2 linked regions of the Pelagibaculum spongiae genome follow. The protein of the gene in region 1 binds, or shares a complex with, the protein of each later gene. Links are inferred from orthologs where the notes say so. Each region holds a gene or a part of one and is shown on either strand. Other genes may lie near its edges. The genes, in order: tsaB and tsaD.

What was found.
Region 2: the proteins of tsaB (region 1) and tsaD are in contact, whole or in part, in a solved structure (PDB 4WQ4), measured with the Escherichia coli proteins. The link is inferred for Pelagibaculum spongiae from one-to-one orthologs.

The regions. Positions count from the first base shown.
Region 1 is NZ_QDDL01000011.1:38,288-48,544, reverse strand. The notes cover bases 1,038-4,007. They hold tsaB (tRNA (adenosine(37)-N6)-threonylcarbamoyltransferase complex dimerization subunit type 1 TsaB), read left to right. Parts: upstream 1,038-2,161; coding sequence 2,162-2,854; downstream 2,855-4,007. Other genes in these bases: DC094_RS18805 (sensor domain-containing diguanylate cyclase), read left to right, coding at 3,404-4,007; DC094_RS18810 (YebG family protein), read left to right, coding at 3,002-3,283; DC094_RS18820 (hypothetical protein), read left to right, coding at 1,104-2,093. Also shown: adk (adenylate kinase), read left to right, coding at 1-583; more of DC094_RS18805, read left to right, coding at 4,008-5,149; dapE (succinyl-diaminopimelate desuccinylase), read right to left, coding at 5,146-6,297; DC094_RS18795 (Spx/MgsR family RNA polymerase-binding regulatory protein), read right to left, coding at 6,287-6,637; DC094_RS18790 (NgoMIV family type II restriction endonuclease), read right to left, coding at 6,661-7,569; DC094_RS18785 (DNA cytosine methyltransferase), read right to left, coding at 7,574-8,584; dapD (2,3,4,5-tetrahydropyridine-2,6-dicarboxylate N-succinyltransferase), read right to left, coding at 8,661-9,686; DC094_RS22200 (hypothetical protein), read left to right, coding at 10,102-10,257. UniProt on the Escherichia coli protein: Required for the formation of a threonylcarbamoyl group on adenosine at position 37 (t(6)A37) in tRNAs that read codons beginning with adenine.
Region 2 is NZ_QDDL01000009.1:54,635-64,825, reverse strand. Bases 100-3,003 are described here. They hold tsaD (tRNA (adenosine(37)-N6)-threonylcarbamoyltransferase complex transferase subunit TsaD), read left to right. Parts: upstream 100-983; coding sequence 984-2,024; downstream 2,025-3,003. Other genes in these bases: DC094_RS17375 (Y4lR family protein), read right to left, coding at 2,103-3,003; rpsU (30S ribosomal protein S21), read right to left, coding at 429-644; DC094_RS17395 (GatB/YqeY domain-containing protein), read right to left, coding at 100-415. In the rest of the region: more of DC094_RS17395, read right to left, coding at 1-99; more of DC094_RS17375, read right to left, coding at 3,004-4,100; DC094_RS17370 (type I restriction endonuclease subunit R), read right to left, coding at 4,207-7,455; DC094_RS17365 (DUF4276 family protein), read right to left, coding at 7,773-8,345; DC094_RS17360 (AAA family ATPase), read right to left, coding at 8,345-9,529.

The sequences.
Region 1 (10,257 bases):
TAAGGAGCGCTATTCCATCCCTCAGATTTCTACCGGCGATATGCTTCGTGCGGCAGTTAAAGCTGGCACCCCTTTAGGGGTGGAAGCAAAGAAAGTAATGGATGCGGGACAGCTGGTTTCCGATGACATTATTATTGGTCTGGTAAAAGAAAGAATTGCCGAGCCTGACTGTAAAAATGGTTTTTTGTTTGATGGTTTTCCAAGAACATTACCTCAGGCAGCAGCTTTAAAAGCCTCAGGCGTTGTGATTGATGCAGTAATTGAAATTGCTGTAGCAGACGAAGAAATTGTTAAGCGCATGAGCGGTCGCCGTATTCATGAGGCTTCAGGTCGTTCTTATCACGTAATTTATAATCCACCTAAGCAAGAAGGATTGGATGATGAAACAGGTGATGTATTAATTCAGCGTGTTGATGATGCTGAAGAAACAGTAAGAAGTCGTCTTGATGTTTATCACCAACAAACAAGCCCGTTGGTTGAATATTATTCAAAAGATTCTGGCGATTCGACAGCTTATGTACGCGTGGAAGGTGTTGGTGAAGTAAATGAAATCCGTGACCGTATCTTTGGCGCGTTAAGCTAAATAGCAATTTAGCTGATTGAAATAAGACAGGGGTCATTCGTGGCTCCTGTTTTTTTTGTTTTGAAAATACGGTGTAGCATGCTCTAAATTCTATTGAATCATAGTGAATTCAGTAAAATCTGGTGCTAATTTGAAATAGAGCATCAAAATAAATTGAAACTTTTAGATGTTTCGTCTTTGATTACTCATCAATGGTAGGTAATTGATCATGGTTTTAGATCAACATGATTATGTAATTTTACTTTCTTGGGCTGATGACAGAAATTTGATCTGAAGTTTCACGATTTGATCTTACTCTGAAATTAGAAATTGCATGGGCTGAAATTTATAAGGAGATCAAAGCATTCCAATTTTGAAAGTTGGAAGGATTATTAGAAAGATGCTCTGAAAATGAGTTTTGTCAAAAAAAATTACTAGTGTATATTTCAAATGATTAAATCATTTGCTGCAGTATGGTCGCATTTGTGATTTTTCTGTGTTTAAATATTTATAGGAAATTCGAGTCTCCGGAGAAAGCCTGATGCCAAGAGTGAAAAAAACTATTGCAAAGAAAGCAGCTACTCGCGCTTCTTCTGCACCCAAGAGTGACAAAATGAATAAGCAGTTAGAAGCCGCGCGCGATAAATGGCACGTAGCAGTTAAAAAAGCTAAAGACGTTGAAGATAAATATAAATCTCAACTGAAAGAAGCTAAAGATGCATTGAAAGCTTTAAAAGCTGATCAAAAAGTTGAAATTGAAGCGGCTATTGCAGCAGCAGAAACTCAAGCAGTAGCTAAGTTTCTGGCTGATGCTCAGAGCCAATTAGGCACAGCAGCTAAACCAGCTAAGCGTCGCGGACGTCCAGCTAAGGCCGCAGCGGATAAAGCAGCACCTAAGGCAGAGCCTAAGCGTCGCGGTCGTCCACCTAAGGCCGCAGCTGATAAAGCAGCACCTAAGGCAGAGCCTAAGCGTCGCGGTCGTCCACCTAAGGCAGCAGCTGATAAAGCAGCAACTAAGGCGGAGCCTAAGCGTCGCGGTCGTCCACCTAAAGCAGCAGCTGATAAAGCAGTAGCAGAAGCACCTAAGCGTCGCGGTCGTCCACCTAAGGCCGCAGCTGACAAAGCAGCACCTAAGGCAGAGCCTAAGCGTCGCGGTCGTCCAGCTAAGGCCGCAGCTGATAAAGCAGCACCTAAGGCAGAGCCTAAGCGTCGCGGTCGTCCACCTAAGGCAGCAGCTGATAAAGCAGCACCTAAGGCAGAACCTAAGCGTCGCGGTCGTCCAGCTAAAGCCGCAGCTGATAAAGCCGCTGTTAAAGCAGAGCCTAAGCGTCGCGGTCGTCCAGCTAAAGCCGCAGCAGATAAAGCAGCACCTAAAGCAGAGCCTAAGCGTCGCGGTCGTCCACCTAAGGCAGCAGCTGATAAAGCAGCACCTAAGGCAGCACCTAAGCGTCGCGGTCGTCCACCAAAGGCTGCTAAGCCTGAAGTGAAAAGCGAGCCAGCAGCGCCCGTACAAGGTGAATTGACAGAATAATTCTGTAATTTTACTTTATAGCCGCCGTCCTTATTGAGGGCGGCGGCTTTTTTATGTGGTTAATAAAAATGACAGTTTCTAAATTAGTTAATGGGCCTATTCTGGCGCTTGAGTGTTGTACCGATGCTTGTTCTGTAGCATTGCAGGTTGATGGGAAAATATATTCCCGGTTTCAGGTTGTGCCGCGATCACATTCAAAAGTAATGTTGGAAATGGTTGATCAAGTTATTGCTGAAGCAGCAATTGATAAAAAGGATTTAAAGGCTTTAGCGGTTACGGCGGGCCCCGGAGCATTTACCGGTGTTCGATTGGGTGTCTCTTTTGCTCAAGGTATTGCATTTGGGTTGGATATTCCTGTTTATGCGGTAAATACTTTGGATGTTATTGCTCAAGGTGCTTATGTAGAAAATCCACAAGTAAAAAGTATTTTATCTGTTTTAGATGCTCGAATGGGTGAAGTGTACTTAGCGGGTTATCAAATTCAGAATGGGCAATTGCAGCTTGAAGTGCAATCTGGAGTATTCAAGCCTGAAGCGTTACCTAATTTAGACGTTGTCTCGCAGGCGCTGGTCTGCGGCACTGGCTGGAATGTATGTAAGCAGGCGTTACCGAAGGATGTGACTTCTGAAACAGAAAATCGTTTGCCTTCAGCTGTCGATATTTTCCCGCTGTTGGACAATACTCAGCCGATGTCAGCCGCTGATTTATTGCCAGTATATTTACGCAACGAGGTGACCTGGAAAAAATTAGACCAGCAGTAATGCAAAAGTAGAATTTACGTTTCCAGTTACAACTAATGGCAATTTAAAACTATTTCTAGTTTTGTGTCTGGTTTAACTTTACTTTCTCCTGTTTTTTTGTACAGTAAAAAAGATTTTTTAGGTAAGCGACAACCGGGAGTTATCGTTATGGCTGTAATTGTTCGCTATATCGTCGAAAGAAATGGTGTAGAGATGAAGGCTTTCAGCAGCAAAAAAGAAGCAGATGCTTATGATCGTCAGCTGGAAATTGCTGAGAAGTTCTCAGAATTCCTTGATCAATCAGGTTTAGAGTTAAATGAAGATCTGCAAGAAGAGTTAGGTATGTACCTAGCGGAGCATGCAGAGCAGGCTGTGGCCATACTTAAAGGCCAGAAAGAGAAAAAGCCTGCGTCGGCACCTAAGCCAGCAAAATTGGTAAAGAGTGCATAATCGTTGGTTGATTGGAAAAGCCGTAGCAATATCGCTGCGGCTTTTTTATGTCTTTTGCTTAATTAGGCATACAATCAATTTAAGCGAGTTATAGAAAATAATGATGACAGATCATTCAATATGACGACAAGAAAAAAATATCCAATCATAAATGCTAAAAATGTTGGTTCTCGTGAACAAGCATCAGCAGACATCGCCTGTAATTTCCAATCCAACACTCCTGTTGTATCGTCAAGCAACCCTCTTGCTGAAATACTGCTGGGTAGCGCTGGGCAGATAAATTTGTGTCGGCAATTGCTTGAAGATTTTACCCATCAAAAGCATCAAGGTGATGCTAGGAATTCAAATGTCGATTTTCATGCCACGTGTGAAGTGGAATGTGAAGGTTATCAATTAAATCTAAAATGTCACTATCAAAACGTAGATGACATCTATTTCATTTGGTTTAATATTGAGAAAAACCAACTGTTTTCCGAACACAATGGTTGGTTTAAAAAGGTTTCTGTCACCGATTTAGCTAAATACTCCGCCATGCTGCTAACGTTGTTAAAACAAGTTGCCGGTTGTGATTCGATTCTTTTCGATTATGTTTCCGGTTTAGTGGTTGAATCTTCTGATTTGAATAATGACAATTGCTCATTGCCAGGGTTATCAATTGTTAATCTAAAATCAGGCGCAGATATCCAACATGATTATCAACAATTGCTGGCACTAGCAACTCAAGTGATTAAAGATAAGCCCTGCCTGCTACTGCAAAAAATAGAATCTCGTTACTTGTTGGTAAGTTGGTTAAAAGATAGTGCAAAACAGTTGCCTGAAATTGCAGTGGCAGCAATTCAACAACAGTTGGCTTTGATTGTTAGCCAAACATTGCTTTCAATTGATATCTCTCATGTGGCTAAATCTGAAAAATCGCTCAATGTAGTTACGAGCCCAGAAATCTATAAAGAGACTTTTACTAAAGCGCAGTCCGCTTTGTTGCTAATGGATCAGAATGGACGGCTGCTTGAAGTGAATTCTGCTGCCGCAGCGGTTTTTCAACATTCGATTAATCAAATGGTTGGTAGTTTTTTTCAAAGTTACGTGAAGTTGTCTGATTGGCAGCGAGGCTTGAAAAGCTTTTATCAGTTGTTGGCGGGTAAACGTGAACGGCTTATAGCACGAAAAAGACTGGTTGGGCCTCAGGGTGAATTAATCTGGTGTGATTTAAAGCTATCAACTGTTATGTCAAAAGGGATTATTCTTGTTGAGATAAATGATATTTCACGAATATTGGCCCAGCAAGAACAGTTGCACTCAAGAAATATTCAATTAGCTCAAGATAACCAGCTATTGCAAGTACGCTCAGAAACCGATGAGTTAACTGGCCTACATAATCGTCGAGCGCTAGTAATGCGTTTAGCACAAGATCTTGAACGAACTATTCGTAATCAGCATTTTGTCTCAGTTGTCATGTTAGATGTCGATCATTTTAAAAGTTATAACGATCAATTTGGACATTTAGCGGGGGATCAAGTTTTAAAAATCATTGGTGAAATTTTAAGAGGCTGTGTCAGAACTATTGATATGGCAGCACGCTATGGCGGTGAAGAATTTACGCTAGTTTTACCTGAAACAGATATTGAAGGTGCGATGAGTCTAGCGGAGCGTTGCCGGGCTTCTATTGAGGCTTTTATTTGGCCGATGCGTGATATTACAGTGAGCTTGGGTGTGGTTTCTTGTCAGCCTAAAGAAAATGAAGTGGTGAGTAGTGCTAAATTATTATCGGTTGCAGATAAGGCGCTATATCAAGCCAAGCACAGTGGTAGGAATAAAATTGTGCAAGGGAGTTGGGATTCCCCTGCACAGGTCAATCAAGCGAGCTAATCTTTTGCTAGTAACTCTTTTAATGTCTCGAAATAAATTTGATCGAGTAATATAAGGTCATCGCAAGAGACGCATTCATTCAGTTTATGGATAGTTTTATTACAAGGCCCTAATTCAACAACTTGAGCACCTGTCGGTGCAATAAATCGCCCATCTGAAGTACCGCCAGAAGTCGATAGTTCGGTATCCAATCCAGTAACCAGTTTGATCGCCGATACGGCAGCGTTTACTAAGCCACCTCGATTAGTAATGAAAGGTTGGCCAGATAAGGTCCAGATAATTTCATAATCCAACTGGTGTTGTTGAAATAAAGTTTCAACTCGCTGTTTTAATTGCTCGGCTGTGACTTCAGTAGAAAAACGAAAGTTAAATAACAGCTCCAGTGTTCCAGGAATCACATTGGTAGCACCGGTGCCGCCATTGATATTCGAAATCTGAAAACTAGTCGCCGGGAAAAATTCATTTCCCTGATCCCATTCAGTTTTAGCTAATTCATCAAGTGCCTGCATTGCTGCATGGATAGGGTTTTTTGCCAGTTGCGGATAAGCAACATGCCCTTGAATCCCATTAATGATTAGCTTGGCATTTAGTGAACCGCGGCGACCATTTTTAACTGTATCGCCGACTTTTTCTGATGCGGAAGGTTCGCCGACAATGCACCAATCGATTTTTTCGTTGCGCTTTTCCAGCCACTCAATAACTTTAACAGTACCGTGAGTCGCGATGCCTTCTTCATCACTGGTGATTAAAAAAGCAATGGAACCTGAATGGTCAGGATGTGCAGCAACAAATTTTTCACAGGCGGTAACGATGGCAGCTAATGAGCCTTTCATATCTGCAGTGCCGCGACCATGCAGCATGCCATTTTCGATAACGCCTTCGAATGGAGGGTGTTGCCATTTGCTGGTGTCGCCGGTTGGCACGACATCAGTATGCCCTGCAAAAGCTAATAATGGTTTTTCAGTGCCGCGGCGGGCCCAAAAATTTTCCACTTCGCCAAATTTCAAACGGTGAATGGTAAAGCCGATTTTTTCTAAACGCTCAATCATCAATTCTTGGCAACCAGCATCTTCTGGAGTAATGCTTACTCGATGAATTAATTGCTGTGCCAAATCGATAGTTGGGTGCAGTGCTGAATTATTGTGCATTGAATATTTGCTCATACTGCTGGCTGTTAAATCCAAAATACACCTGTCCTTGATATTCCAGAACCGGGCGTTTGATCAAGCTGGAGAATTCGCTAGCCAGTGCAGCTGCTGATTTAGGCGTTTCCGCCAGCGCTTTTTGTTGATCATCAAGCTGACGCCAAGTGGTGCTACGCCGGTTAAGTACCGTCGTAGCAGGATGTTGTGCTAACCAACTTTGAATTAATTCTGCGCTGGGGGCTTCGGCCTTAAAATCACAAAATTGATAATCAAGCAGTTGGGTATCCATCCATTTTCTGGCTTTACGAACGGTATCGCAGTTTTTGATTCCGTAAAGTTTCATCTTTCTCTTTTCTCTCTGAGTTTTTATATTGCTAAATCAAGAGGTAGGTCGCTAATGTCTTTTATGCGTTTACCGACAACCATTTGTTCGAGTTGTTCAAGAGGTTCGCTTGCATCGAGCTCTTTTAATGCTTCAAGTAGTTCGTATAAAGCAATGTGATATACGCAGTCTAAGTCACCGGTACCAAGAGCAAGGGAAGCAATTCTGCTGACGGTTGGTTCTGCGGTTAATGATATTATATGGGGTGATCTTCCTTTGCGGGCTCTCATAAGATTAAGTGCTTCAGTTCTTGTGTTTTGAGCTCTATCTGAACGCATGGTGAATTTACAAGAGATACTTGCGTGGAGAATCAGGTTAGGTGCTTCAAGGGTTTTATGGTTTTTTATTCTTAGCGCAGATTGCTTGCAAGAGTGGTCATCAACAATAAGGGTGTTGCTATTTAGCATGTCGTCAGTTTCAGGTGATCTTGAGATGACGATATCAGGAGCGACGGTATAGCCATCACCTAAGAAATTTCTTAACTCTGCATGTTTATCTGCGAGCAATCCAAGTTCAGATAAATGAGTGTATTGCTCATATTGTCCAAGAACAGATTGGCGGCGGCTATTTATTTTTTCGACCTGCCAATTGCCTGGTCTGAGATTGCCAAGTTGGAGGAAAGTCTTTTGTAAGTATTCAGTGCAAGCTTGCTCAAATTCATTGCCCAATGTCTGCCCTTTTTTCTTTTGGCTTCGTGTAGTAACTGTTATGCCAAGGTTTTGAGCAATCTTGTCGGTGAGTAAATTTGCAGTCAGTACGCTGTGCTTCTGTCCTGAATCTGCATTACTGCATATTTTTTCTGCGCCATATTTTGAAAATGCGCTAAAAGTGAGTATTTCATTTTTAATTAATAACCTATGAAAATTATCTCTCTGCTTGGTCAGAAGGCTCATTCTCTTACTTCCTGTTTGAGGATGCTTGCAAGGCTTTGAAAATTTGTTTGCCAATAGCTTCGGCGACAGGTGGAGGGAAGGCATTGCCTACTTGGCGATAGGAATGTGTTTTTGAACCGTAAAAAGACCAATAGTCGGGGAAACCTTGAATGCGTGCTGCCATGCGGATGTTCAATAAAGGCATCTTTTCACAGCCAGGCTGTATTGTGCCATCGCGTTTTAGCGCACCTTGGAAGCCGGGTTCTGGAATTTCGTCGTCATTGGCTAATCGGTGTGCGTTGACGCCTAATGCTTGCCATTGACGCTTGGCTCTAGTTGGCCCTAAGTCTGGGCCGCCGTGCTTTTTAGATCCTCCAACCAAGGTGGGTGCGATATTGTTAGCTTTGGCTTTCCAGTCTTTTGCGCTTTCCCAGCCTTTTTGAGCAATTAGGTCGTAAAGAGCCTCTCCGACAGTGATTTTTGGGTTTGCTTGAGTAGGCCAGTGAAAGTGTTTGAATACAGATGGCTTCATGGCGACCAATATCACTCTAGGGCGCAGTTGCGGAACACTAAAATTGCTAGCTTGATGCAGTTTCCATTCGCTCTGATAGCCCATTTCAGAAAGCTGATTAGAGATTATCTCTCTATACCAAGAAAATTTTTCTTCAAGCAAGCCGGGGACATTTTCTAGCATTACAGCGCGGGGTTTGATTTTTCGAATAATTTCCAGAGCTGTGGGAAATAAATCTCTCTCATCTTCATGGCCAAGTTGTTGTCCTGCTTTGCTAAATGGTGGGCATGGGACGCCGCCAGCAACTAAATCAATATTTTTCCCAAGGTTGATAGTGTTCTTGGCAAAATCTTTTAAGTCACCCTCGATTATATTTTCCCAGCCAAGATTGAGTGTTTGGTTGTTTAGGCGAAGTGTTTCACAAGCGTGGTGATCGATTTCAATTAATGCAGCATGCTTAAACCCGGCCAAATGGAGGCCTAATGCTTGGCCTCCTGCTCCTGCACACATCTCAATAGCGATCATTGGTATTTAAATCTCCGAAATATCTAAAATTAAATTGGCTAAAGGGGCCGTTTATGCCCCCGAGTAGCGGGTTTAGTTAGTTATGTGCATGTAATTCGTGGTTAAGCTCAACCGCGTTTTTATTGGCTTTGGCTTCTAATGCACCGCTCAAACTGTTGCGACGGAATAGCAAATCATTCAAGCCGGAAAGCGCACGGGCTTTAACAACTTCGACCAATTGTCCCTTGTCATCTAGCAGGTTGACCTTGGCACCGGCAGTCAGATATAGGCCAGATTCAATAGTGCAGCGGTCGCCCAGTGGAATGCCCAAACCAGCATTGGCACCAATCAGACTTTCTGTGCCGACGGTGATCACTTCTTTACCGCCACCAGACAAGGTGCCCATGGTTGAGCAGCCGCCGCCAAGGTCAGAACCTTTAGCAACGGTAACACCAGCAGAAATACGACCTTCGATCATGCTGGTGCCTTCGGTGCCGGCATTAAAGTTAACAAAACCTTCGTGCATGATGGTGGTGCCTTCGCCCAAGTAAGCACCGAGGCGAACCCGTTGTGCATCGCCAATACGAATCCCAGACGGCACCACGTAATCGGCCATTGATGGAAATTTATCGACTGACTTCACTTCAAGTACTCGACCTTCCAAGCGTGCTTGTAGTTGGCGATCGGCCAGCTCGCGAGCGTCGACTGCACCTTCGCTGGTCCAAGCGGTGTTGATCAGCAAACCGAACATGCCATCAAGTTTGGTGTGGTGGGGCTTAACCAGCCTGTGAGATAGCAAATGCAGCTTTAAATAAACTTCAACAGCCGATGCCGGTGCCGAATCTTCTACTAGTGCGCAGATAATCGCTGGCTGTACGCTGTCTGCCATTCGAGCGGCAATCTTAGCAAGTTCAGCTTGATCATTTTGTTGTAGCTGCTGGCTTAGTTGCTTTAGCTGCTCACTAGATAATTCTACGCTGGTGTTTTCAGTGATCTCGCCAATCACAGAAGTTACAGATTTGATCACCGACGCTTCTGGGTTTAGTAGTGGTGCTGCAAAGAAAACTTCCAGCCACTCATTTGCCTGATTCTTGGTTCCGATTCCCCAGCCAAGACTAAACATCTTCATCAAATCTACTCCTTAAATCTTACCGTTATGGTTATAACTATTGGCACATCGGTCGCGGTAAAGTGCTAAGCCAAACAGCTTGGCAAGTTGCGTTGATCAATGTGCTGGAATTCAAGTTTTTGCTTTGGTCTCTGGCTTAAGTCTGAAATAGCTAGTGAATAGCCATAACAAAAACAAGTTTGAGTTATTGGTTTTATCAGTGCCCTGCAGGCTGATCGACAGTATATGGCAGTGAAAAGTTTTTTCACCCATCGATTTTGAAATGATAGCCAAATACAGTTGCCGATAAATTGTTATCAAATATATCTTTTGTTGGTTTTATTGGTGCGGGTCAATGTTTTTTGGTCGGCTTGGCAGATAATCGCTGCCAGTTAGGTTGTTGTTTGTAATAGTAATCCCGGAGATAGAAATGAGTTCTAACGATAGTGCTTCTGAAAGCTGCAATGAAGTGCTTGAAAATGTATATGCGACCCAGCAGCCGGTCGAAAATATTAGTCATGATCAACAAGCGTTGATCGAATTGGTCGCTTGTGCCCAGCAAAGTAATGAGAGTTATATTGCCGGT
Region 2 (10,191 bases), on another replicon or contig:
CGTCACCCATATCTGCGCGACCTTCAACTTTAGCTTTTATCTGGCCCATGACCTTGCCCATATCTTGCATCGAGTTGGCGCCAGTTTTGGTGACCACCTCCTCTATAACGGCTTCAATCTCGGCAGGGCTCAGTGGCTGAGGTAGGTATGTAGCGATCACATCCAACTCCAGCTTTTCCTGATCAGCTAATTCCTGACGTTCTGCAGCTTCGTACTGAGTAATGGAATCGCGACGTTGCTTAACCATTTTATTCAGTACGGTAACCACGCCAACATCGTCCAGCTCAATGCGCTGATCGATTTCAATCTGCTTTATCGCAGCGTTGATTTGACGGATCACTGCTAGAAGACTTTTTGCTTTGGCACGCATAGCGGCCTTTTGGTCTTCCTTCAAACGAAGTTTCAAACTGCTCATAGCGACTCCGGTTCTAGTAGAGGCGCTTACGATTCAGGTTTTCGCGAGACACTTTCTTCAAGTGACGCTTAACAGCTGCAGCAGCTTTACGCTTACGAACTGCAGTTGGCTTCTCGTAAAATTCACGACGACGTACTTCAGACAGAACGCCTGCTTTCTCACAAGAGCGCTTGAAGCGACGCAGGGCGATGTCGAACGGTTCGTTATCTTTTACGCGTACATTTGGCATTTTTAGTGGTCACCTATTAATAAAACATGTTGTGTCAATGATTTGCCTAGGAAAGATCTTTGTGTCGGTCTCAATCTCAAATGCAGTCACCTGCACAGCCCGGCTATCAAGGCGCGAAATTTTAATCAGTTGTGACAAAAATTGCAAAGCATTTGGTGGAAAAAGCATCGTTAATCCCATCAAACAGATGATCAAACGCGCTCACTGGCGTATTATCTCCGCCCAGAACAGGCCAAATCAGCGCGTCGAATAAGGGATCTAATACCTTTATAACGCCAGCTGTCGGGCATTTTGCATTCACTCGCATCAGCGAAAATTAGTTAAGAGTAGTAACGGGCAATGAAAGTACTGGGTATTGAAACTTCTTGTGATGAAACCGGTGTTGCGATCTATGACGATCAGCAAGGCCTGATTGCCCAGGTGCTGTATAGCCAGATCAAACTCCATGCAGAATATGGCGGTGTGGTGCCAGAACTGGCCAGTCGTGACCATGTGCGAAAACTGATTCCTTTAGTAGAAGAAGTCTTACAGCAAGCGGGTTTAAAGGGTTCTGACCTCGACGGCGTTGCCTACACCGCAGGCCCAGGATTAATGGGTGCGTTGTTTGTTGGCGCTGCTACCGGCAGATCATTAGCTTGGAGTTGGGATATTCCAGCCGTTCCGGTGCACCACATGGAAGGCCACTTGTTAGCGCCCATGCTCGATGAACCTAAACCAGAGTTTCCGTTCGTCGCATTGTTGGTTTCAGGTGGTCATACCCAGCTAATCGAAGTGAAAAATATCGGCGAATACACCATTTTGGGGGAATCAGTCGACGACGCTGCCGGTGAAGCCTTCGATAAAACAGCCAAATTGATTGGTTTGCCATACCCCGGCGGCCCAGAATTGGCCAAACTTGCCGAAAGCGGCGATGTGACGCGCTATAAATTCCCTCGCCCCATGTGTGACCGCCCCGGTTTGGATTTCAGTTTCTCTGGTTTGAAGACCTTTGCTCGCAACACTTTTATTAAAGAGTGTGCCGAGTTGGAAAAAGGCTCGCCTGAGCTGGCACAAACCCGTGCTGATATCGCCTGTGCCTTTCAACATGCGGTGGTCGATACCCTGGCGATTAAATGCAAACGAGCATTAAAACAAACCGGACTTAATCGGTTAGTGGTTGCCGGTGGCGTGAGTGCCAATAGCGAATTACGCCGAAAGCTTGCCGAGCAGGCAGAGAAGTTGGGCGGCGAAGTGTTTTACCCGCGCCCGGCTTATTGCACCGACAACGGCGCCATGATCGCCTATGCCGGCATGCAACGATTAAAAGCCGGGCAAATTGCCGATACCCAAGTGATTTGTAAACCGCGCTGGCCGTTGGATGAGTTGCCGTCGGTGAGATAAATTGAGCTAGATGATTGAAACTAAAAACGAGCCGAAGCTGGCTCGTTTTTAGTTTATCTATGAAAAATTGTGTTGATGTTAATTTTTCAAAATAGGTTTTTTGGAGTTCTGAAATAACCAGCTTACAACAGCAAAATTACGCGCTTGGTTTTGCCTGCGTTTGCTAGCAGAAAACTGGCACCATAAAGCCATTCGCAGCATTCTTTCAGCCCATTCTGAGTGATGCTGTTTTGTACCAGGCCGTAACATTTCAAACCAACTGCTGCCTAAATCTGAATCGACCCAGCGCGCTACGGCTTTTTTTGCAGTAACGATTTCAGCACTAGTAGGCTCTGTCAGCAGCGATTGATCGCATAAGCTGGTAAGTGTTTCTTCGGTTGGGTTCCAGTCAGTTGCGCCAATTAATTCCATGGCTTGTACCAAATTAAAATCAATCGCGGTGTTGCTGGATTTATTGAGTGAAATAAAAATGGGTAGTTGCTTGCGAATTAAATCAACAGATACTTTTTCTAAAGCGCCAATGGAATCTTTAGCCATTTTGATGTGCTGTTTTATAAAAGTATTGGTGAGTGGTGGTGAAATACTGACATCAACAATCCCTAAGTTTTGTTTGAATACCAAAGCGACTAATCTGAATTTATCGTGATCTCGCAGGGTAATCATCACACCTTGAGCGCCAGAACCATCTACTGCCGACATATGGCAATCGACGATATTCTCTTTGGAAAATAAAATACTGCTTAATGAAGACACCCCTTTCTTTTTTGCATTTTTAATTAATTGGTCGACAGGTTTTTTGAGCGGATCAGCTAACCAGTTTCGAACTTGAATTAATCGAGATAACGACGCCGGTGGCAGTTTTCCAGGTTGCTGATTTAAAATAGATATAGCAACTTTTGCTTGTTCAATATCATCGTTGAGAACAGATAAAGCCAGCGCATTAGACGCCTTAGCGCCAGAATCGACGAAGACTGAACACAATATTTCAAAGCCTTCAGGAGGTAAAAACGCTAACTCTGTACTGAGTAGATTGGCGAGTTCGAATTCATCCTCGGTATTGTTATCAATTTCTATAAAGAGATTGTCTAATACCTCAGGGGTCATTTCGCCGCTACTTAAATCTTCTACAGTTTCAATTGAGTAGTTTTTAATAAAGTCGACAAAATTTTCTGAAAGAAAAGATTTGTATTGCGCGAGAACAGACATAAATAAACTGGTTGAGTGAGCATTCAGATTGTCATGCTCAAAGGCAAGTATCAGGTTTTTCTCTGTAGCTTGCCAAAATTCGATGGCTGATGCGTCTTTTTGCCGGATTAGCATAAATAAATTTTGTAATGAATATTCGAGTAATTGAACCATCGCCTGTTGGCAGTGTTCGATTTCTTCATTGATTCCAGCGCAACAAATAAAAGAAATAAAATTATCTAATGGGTCGAACTCAAGTAGTGTTGACCATTCAGAAATTTCTAGTATGTTGGTTTTTTTGTTAATGTTTTTCGCAGTGCTTTCAATTAAATCTATAATCCAACGATCATTTTCAAATTGCTCTAGTAGATCATTGGTTGACAAGTCAAAATCTGTTTCAAAATCATCTTCATCCAATAAGTCAAAAGGTGAAGAGAAACTAGATGGATCATGATTATAAATCTTTAGATAATCTCTTTTTATGCTGGTTAGAAAAGCAATAATTTCTGTGGCATGCTTTAGTTTTTTAGTTGGCCCGCTATTAAAGGTTCGGTCCAAAAACTGCCAGGCAGCCAGAATATCAGGAACAATTGTTTTGGCTTGAGTATCAGAACAGATCAATTTTCTTGGAATCAAATCCATCATGATTTCTTGTACATCATCTAAATCAAGCTTATTCAAATCTTTGGCAATGTATCCCAGCGACAAGTCCATAAAGAAAGCGAACCACTGCCCTTGTTGCTTCTTATTTACCTTAGAAAGCTTGTTGTACTCAACTGATGCCAGATACAAGCCAGAGAACTCGACCAGCCAAGCTTCAAGCGCTTCTTTGGCGGAATCAAAATCATTAAAAGGATCGAGTTTACCTAGTTTGAAAGGTTTAAGAGTCATAACAACATCCTGAGATACAAAAAATTATCAACAATAGGGCAAGAGCGTTGGAAATCGGAGTGCTTGCTAAAGTGAAGAAATCATATCAGTTTTTCTTGCGAATGGCTCATACCGCTCGATGCGCCTTAAAATGCTCGGCCTGGTCAAACACTTCCTTGTAAACCTCAGCGTAAGTCACCGGTGGATAGCCGTTTTTTGATAACAGCATAATTAAAGCGACGCGCAGCTCAGCTTGAATATCGGCTCGATTATTCCAGTCAGGAAAAGCGGCTTTATCATCGACGACTTGTTTTACTTTTGCTGCCAGTATGAGTAGTCGATCTTCTTGATAGTCAAACTGGTATTTGTCAGCAATTTTTTTCAAAATATCATAAAAAGCTTTTTCTTCCAGAGAAATCCCCAAATCTTCAAAGGAATTCATTTCGGTTTTTAATTCACCCATCAGGCCGAACATTTCTGAAATAGCTTCGTCGTGTACTTCAACGGTAAAGGCATCTTCTTCTTTACGCTCGTTATATTTGTCGACCAACGACTGGAATTTTTTGGTAAAATCCACCCCTTTGCTCTTGTTGGTTTTCTTGAATTCTTCCAAAGCTTTTTTTAACAGTTTTTGTAGTAGCTGAATTTTAGTATTGGGCAGTTTAATTTTATCGATTTTTTCCATGTAATCATCATCGAAAATATCAATCGCTGTTGCACCATCTTCACCCAATTTGAAAATCTCTTCGACACCATCACTTTTAATTGCTTCGGCAATCATGTCGCGAACCTTGGCGTTCATTTGTGCGGTATCTGGTGCTTCTCCGCGGGTTAGCTTAAACACAATTGAGCGAATCGCTAGGTAAAAATGTACCAGGTCTTTCTCGTGGGTGGAGAATTGTTCGCTACCACAGCAAATGTCATAGGCCGCTTTTAAGCGTTTCATCAACGCCATAAAGCGCTTTTCGAGTTTTTCAGTTTGTAGCACAAATTCTGAGGCGCTGTTCAGGCAGTTGAGCTGGGCGACTGGGTTACCACTGAAATAGGGAGCCGTATCGAATGTGTGAAAAACCTGCCGCAATAAATCCAAGTGATTTTTTACTTCAACCACTGACTGCTGAATATCTTCAAAATTGCTTTCATCGGCTTTAGAAAACTGTGCCAATGCCTTATTCATCTGACTTTTAATGCCAATATAATCAATGACCAAGCCTTTGTCTTTGCCAGCATATTTACGATTAACCCGAGAAATCGTTTGAATCAAACTGTGCTTTTGCACCGGTTTATCAATATAAATGCTATCCAGACAAGGCACATCAAAACCGGTGAGCCACATATCAACCACAATGGCGATTTTAAAATTGGACTTCTCATTTTTAAACTGTTTATCGAGTTCTTTACGATATTCTTTAGTTTTCAGTAAATCATACAGTTCTTTTTGGTCATCCTTGTTACGGGTCATAACCATTTTAACCCGTTCCATTGGTTTGATTTTTTCCTTTTCTTTATCAGAAAGTGTCACACCTGCTTCACATTGCAATACTTCGAACCATTGTGGCCGCAGCTCACGTAACTGCTGATAAAACAACCAAGCTACTTGTCGGCTGCTAGAGACAAATATTGCCTTGCCCTTTATGGTTGAGCCTTCTTCAATACGTTTTTCATAATGGGCAACAAAGTCTTTGGCAAGCGCTTGAATGCGTTCTGGGTCGCCTAAAATATTGCCCATGCTCGCGCTGCTGCTTTTACTTTCTTCTACCTGATATTCGCTAGCGCCTGACTCCAGGCATTGTTGGTAGTAGGCTTCAATTTCTTCCAGCTTGCTATTATCCAGCACCACTTTTGCCGCCCGGCCTTCATAAACAATCCGCACGGTAATTTCGTCTTTTACTGACTCGCTCATGGTGTAGCTGTCAGCCACTTGGCCGAACACATCTAACGTGGCGTCAATCGGTGTGCCAGTAAAACCAACGTAGGTCGCATTGGGAAGTGACTGATGCAGGTAATAAGCAAAGCCAAAGGTTTTGCGAACCGCCTTTTTTGACTCGGTGTCGATCACCGTTATTTTTTGATCGAGGTTGATTTGGCTGCGGTGGGCTTCATCAGAAATACAAATAATATTACTGCGTTGGCTGAGCAGTTCGATATCTTCAGAGAATTTATGAATGGTGGTTAAAAATACACCACCACTTTTCCGGTCTTTTAATAAATCACGCAAATGTTGGCGGCTATCTACGGTAACAATCGTCGCGTCGCCAATATAGGTTTTGGCGTTGGTAAACTGCTTAGATAACTGATCATCCAGATCATTGCGGTCGGTAATCAACACAATGGTTGGGCTTGCAAAATCAACGCTCTTCATCAGCCGACGGGCTAAAAACTGCATGGTAAAACTTTTACCGCAGCCTGTAGCGCCAAAGTAAGTGCCGCCCTTGCCATCACCTTCAGGTTTTTTATTTAGCTGAATACTTTTATACAGTTTATTAACGGCATAAAACTGAGGGTAGCGACAAACAATTTTCTCCTCTTTATTGGACTTATCTGGGAAATAGATAAAATCTCGAATAACCTGGCGTAACCGTTGCTGGTCGAACAAACCTTGTAATAATGTGTGAAGCGAATTAATACCATCTTTTTCTACCGATTCATCACCGGTCACCTTGCGCCAAGCATAGAAAAATTCATAGGGTGCAAAGAAACTGCCCATTTTGTTATTCACGCCATCGCTAATAATGCATAAAGCATTAAAAACAAACAGCTGCGGAATATCCCTGCGGTAGCGAGTGGTTAGTTGTTCATAGGCATCATGAATGGTGGCTGCGTCTTCACGAATAGCGCTTTTAAATTCAAACACCACCAAAGGTAAGCCGTTAATATATAAAATCCCATCGGGAATTCTTAACTCATCTTTACCTTCAATTTCCAGCTGATTGACTATTTTGTAAATATTATGATCAGTCGTTGTTTTTTTTGTAGCAGCGTAGGGTTTTATTGGCTCAGCAACTTGGGCGAGCACATCATCGAACATGGCCGGTACTGAAACAGCAGGGTAATCCAACAGCTGAATATATAAATCTTTTAAATTGTGGTCTTCTCGTTTGAGCAAGAATCCATCGGACAACCATTCACAGAATTGTTTATTGCTGTCGTACACATCACTGGCAGGCAGCGTTGCTAACTGGCGAATAACCGAATCTATCTCGCCTTGGGTAATGCCCTCGGCTTTGTATTGTTTGGCCAGAAACGCTCGCAGGTCATCCTTGATTAGCACCTCTTCCGGTGCACGGGTTATTTGTGAACCAGCAACATGCGGATAACCTTGCTCGCCCAGTAGCTGGATGATCGCTTTCTCAAGCTGTTGTTCTGTGAATTTCATCTGGATTCCATTCTGTTGCTGGCTGGGCTGGTTAATCGAGCGACCTGTTATGAAACCAATATGCGGACATGACAGCTCAATAATCAAGCGATCAGTAAATACAGTTTGTGCTAAGTCAGGAATTTTAATAGTTGCGTGTGTTTAATAACAAGACCATAGCGCTTTTGAACATTATTTTGAGGCGGGTCGTTTCGGTTGCAGATTCAACCATGGAGTTTGAGGCGTTTAGATTTGATTTCAGACTCCACTAGGAAGCTTGTGGCGTCTCGAGGCTCCTCAAGATAGTTTGAGGAGCGTAGATTTGATTTCAGGCGCCACTAAGAAACTTGTGGTCTGATTTGTATCACATACTTTTCTAAGCCACAGATCAAATGCCGAAAACTTACCGATGTATTGCCGGTCAGAGCAAGGTGCGGCGCGATGGCACGTGCCCCTGCCATTTTCTGATAACCCTTTACCAGCTTGCCAATTTCTTCCTTGGCATTGGCTAATGCATCAGGGTTGCGGAATTTCTTCGAGTTTTGCTTGTTCGCTAGCTTGGGCAGTGCATATGCCTGGCCAATTGCTGCTAAATCGCCCAAAAACCAGCTTTCCAGTTCATGTACTGCAATACGAATTAAGGTTTCAGGTCGGCCACCAGCTTCACACAAAGCTTGCAGAGACTGTTCGAGTGGTGCGCAATCGCCTTGGTCTTTATCACGAATCACTACAAACCAAGTATTAGGAACCGTCCAGTTTTGGAGTTTGTTACGAATCGACTTTTCCAAGTCTTGCTTGCCTTCATGGGGAATACAGAAAAAACTGACATCATCAGGAAGTATTCGAGGTAAAAATAGCTTTAGCATGACTTTGGCTGATGGCTCTTCCAACAGAAATACCAAAGAAATCATTACGGATGAACTCCGTCAAATAACCCCTGCTTCCAAAGCGCGCCTGCTAACTCACCTCCAGCGACCAAACTGGCCAACAACAGGTTGTCTGCTGCACGTTCTACGCAGGTTACACCGTCAACTTTCTTTAACCAGAAGATTTCATCTAGATTGATGCTGTTGAGCATATCGGGAGAATGACTGGATACCATAACTTGCCCGCCTCGGTCAGAATAGCTGCGGAATTCTTCCGCCAACTCTGGCATTAAGCTGGGGTAAAGCTGGTTTTCCGGTTCTTCAACACATAGCAACGGATGGGGTGTCGGGTCATTTAAAAGCAATAAATAGGCAAACATCTTAATGGTGCCATCAGAAACATAGCGAGCAATAAACGGGTCTTTAAAACTGCCATCCTGAAATTTAAGAACAATCCGGCCATCATCAGTTTCTACCGCTTTAACATCTTCAACGCCGGGCACTCGCTGCTTCATTTTTTCAAGCACTTGATTAAAAATATCCGGGTGTTGCTCAAACAAATACTGAGCAACCAACGCAGTATTATCGCCACGGGAAGATAAATGCTCGGCATAGCCTGCATCGGTAGATGGCCTTGCTTCACTGATATGGAAATCTGAAACATGCCAGTTTTCAATTAACTGGCGAACAGCATTGGCCGCTTTAAAGCGCTGAAATTGCCCCAACCCTTTTACTGCCAAAATATCTGGGCTGTCTAATGTTTGCTCTTCGCGTTCTAGCTCTGAGTCCTGCTGGTTGAAGTCTTCTTCATTCAAAATGGCGTAGCCTGCACCATGGCTGAAATCGAGAAAATGATAAGGCGAGCCATGTTTGCCACGCTTGTAGCGTAATATTTCACGAGTAACGATCGGGCGGTTATTTTGTAAACGAATTTCAAGCAAGTAACTTACCAAACGTTCAACGCCGCCAATTTCCAACCGAAACTGCAAAACAAACTCAATGGGCTGGTCAATACAGCCTCGGGTGACCACTTCCTTAAACCCACCACGTTTTTGCAAGGCGGTTCTTACATTGCCATTGAGTGCGTCTTTAAGAAAACCAAACAAATCAAATAGGGTGCTTTTGCCACTGCCGTTGGCACCTACAAACACGCATAGTCCAGGTAGGTTTTTCAGCTGTACATCCTGAAAAACCCGGTAGTTTTTAATTGATAGAGACTCAAGCTTCACAGGGGCGTATCCGTTTTCAATAGTGTTATAAATTGATTGCTCATAAGCCTATCACTTTTTGCCTAAAGCTGAGGCAACAGCCATTGGAAAAGTGCCTGTCTGTAAACATTACTGGCAGGCATTGAGCCCTAGTTCAAACTGCTATTTATTGAGGGAGTCGCCCTGCAGCAGAACTGGGTGCTTTTTTTGGAATTGACTCTGTAGCCCACTGAAATTGCCATATCCACATTGTAATGGTCAATTTGCCGACTGACCTTGTGCCAGCCTGCCTGGCCAGCGCTCCTTCTCTAAAGACCGTTTTGTGACTCGTTGAATTGTTGGGTGACGGTCATTCCGAACAGGGAACCCAGTAGTCATGGAAGGCAAAGGTTAAACTTGGCGCAAGCTTTAACGTGAAACCTCCCTGTCACTGGGTTCATCGCCAATCTCGGCTTTGGCATGACCTGCATGGATGGAGGAAATGCAGAACAAATGTCTGGAACATTTGCTGCCTGCGTCGCCCTAATCCGTGCATTCGTGCATTCGTGCATTCGTGCATTCGTGCATTCGTGCATTCGTGCATCCGTGCATCCGTGCACTTCCTGACCGGATGACGTGCCCAGCGGCATGCTCCGAACCGGTCATTCCGAGCATGGATGCCGGAACCCAGACGCCAGGGATGG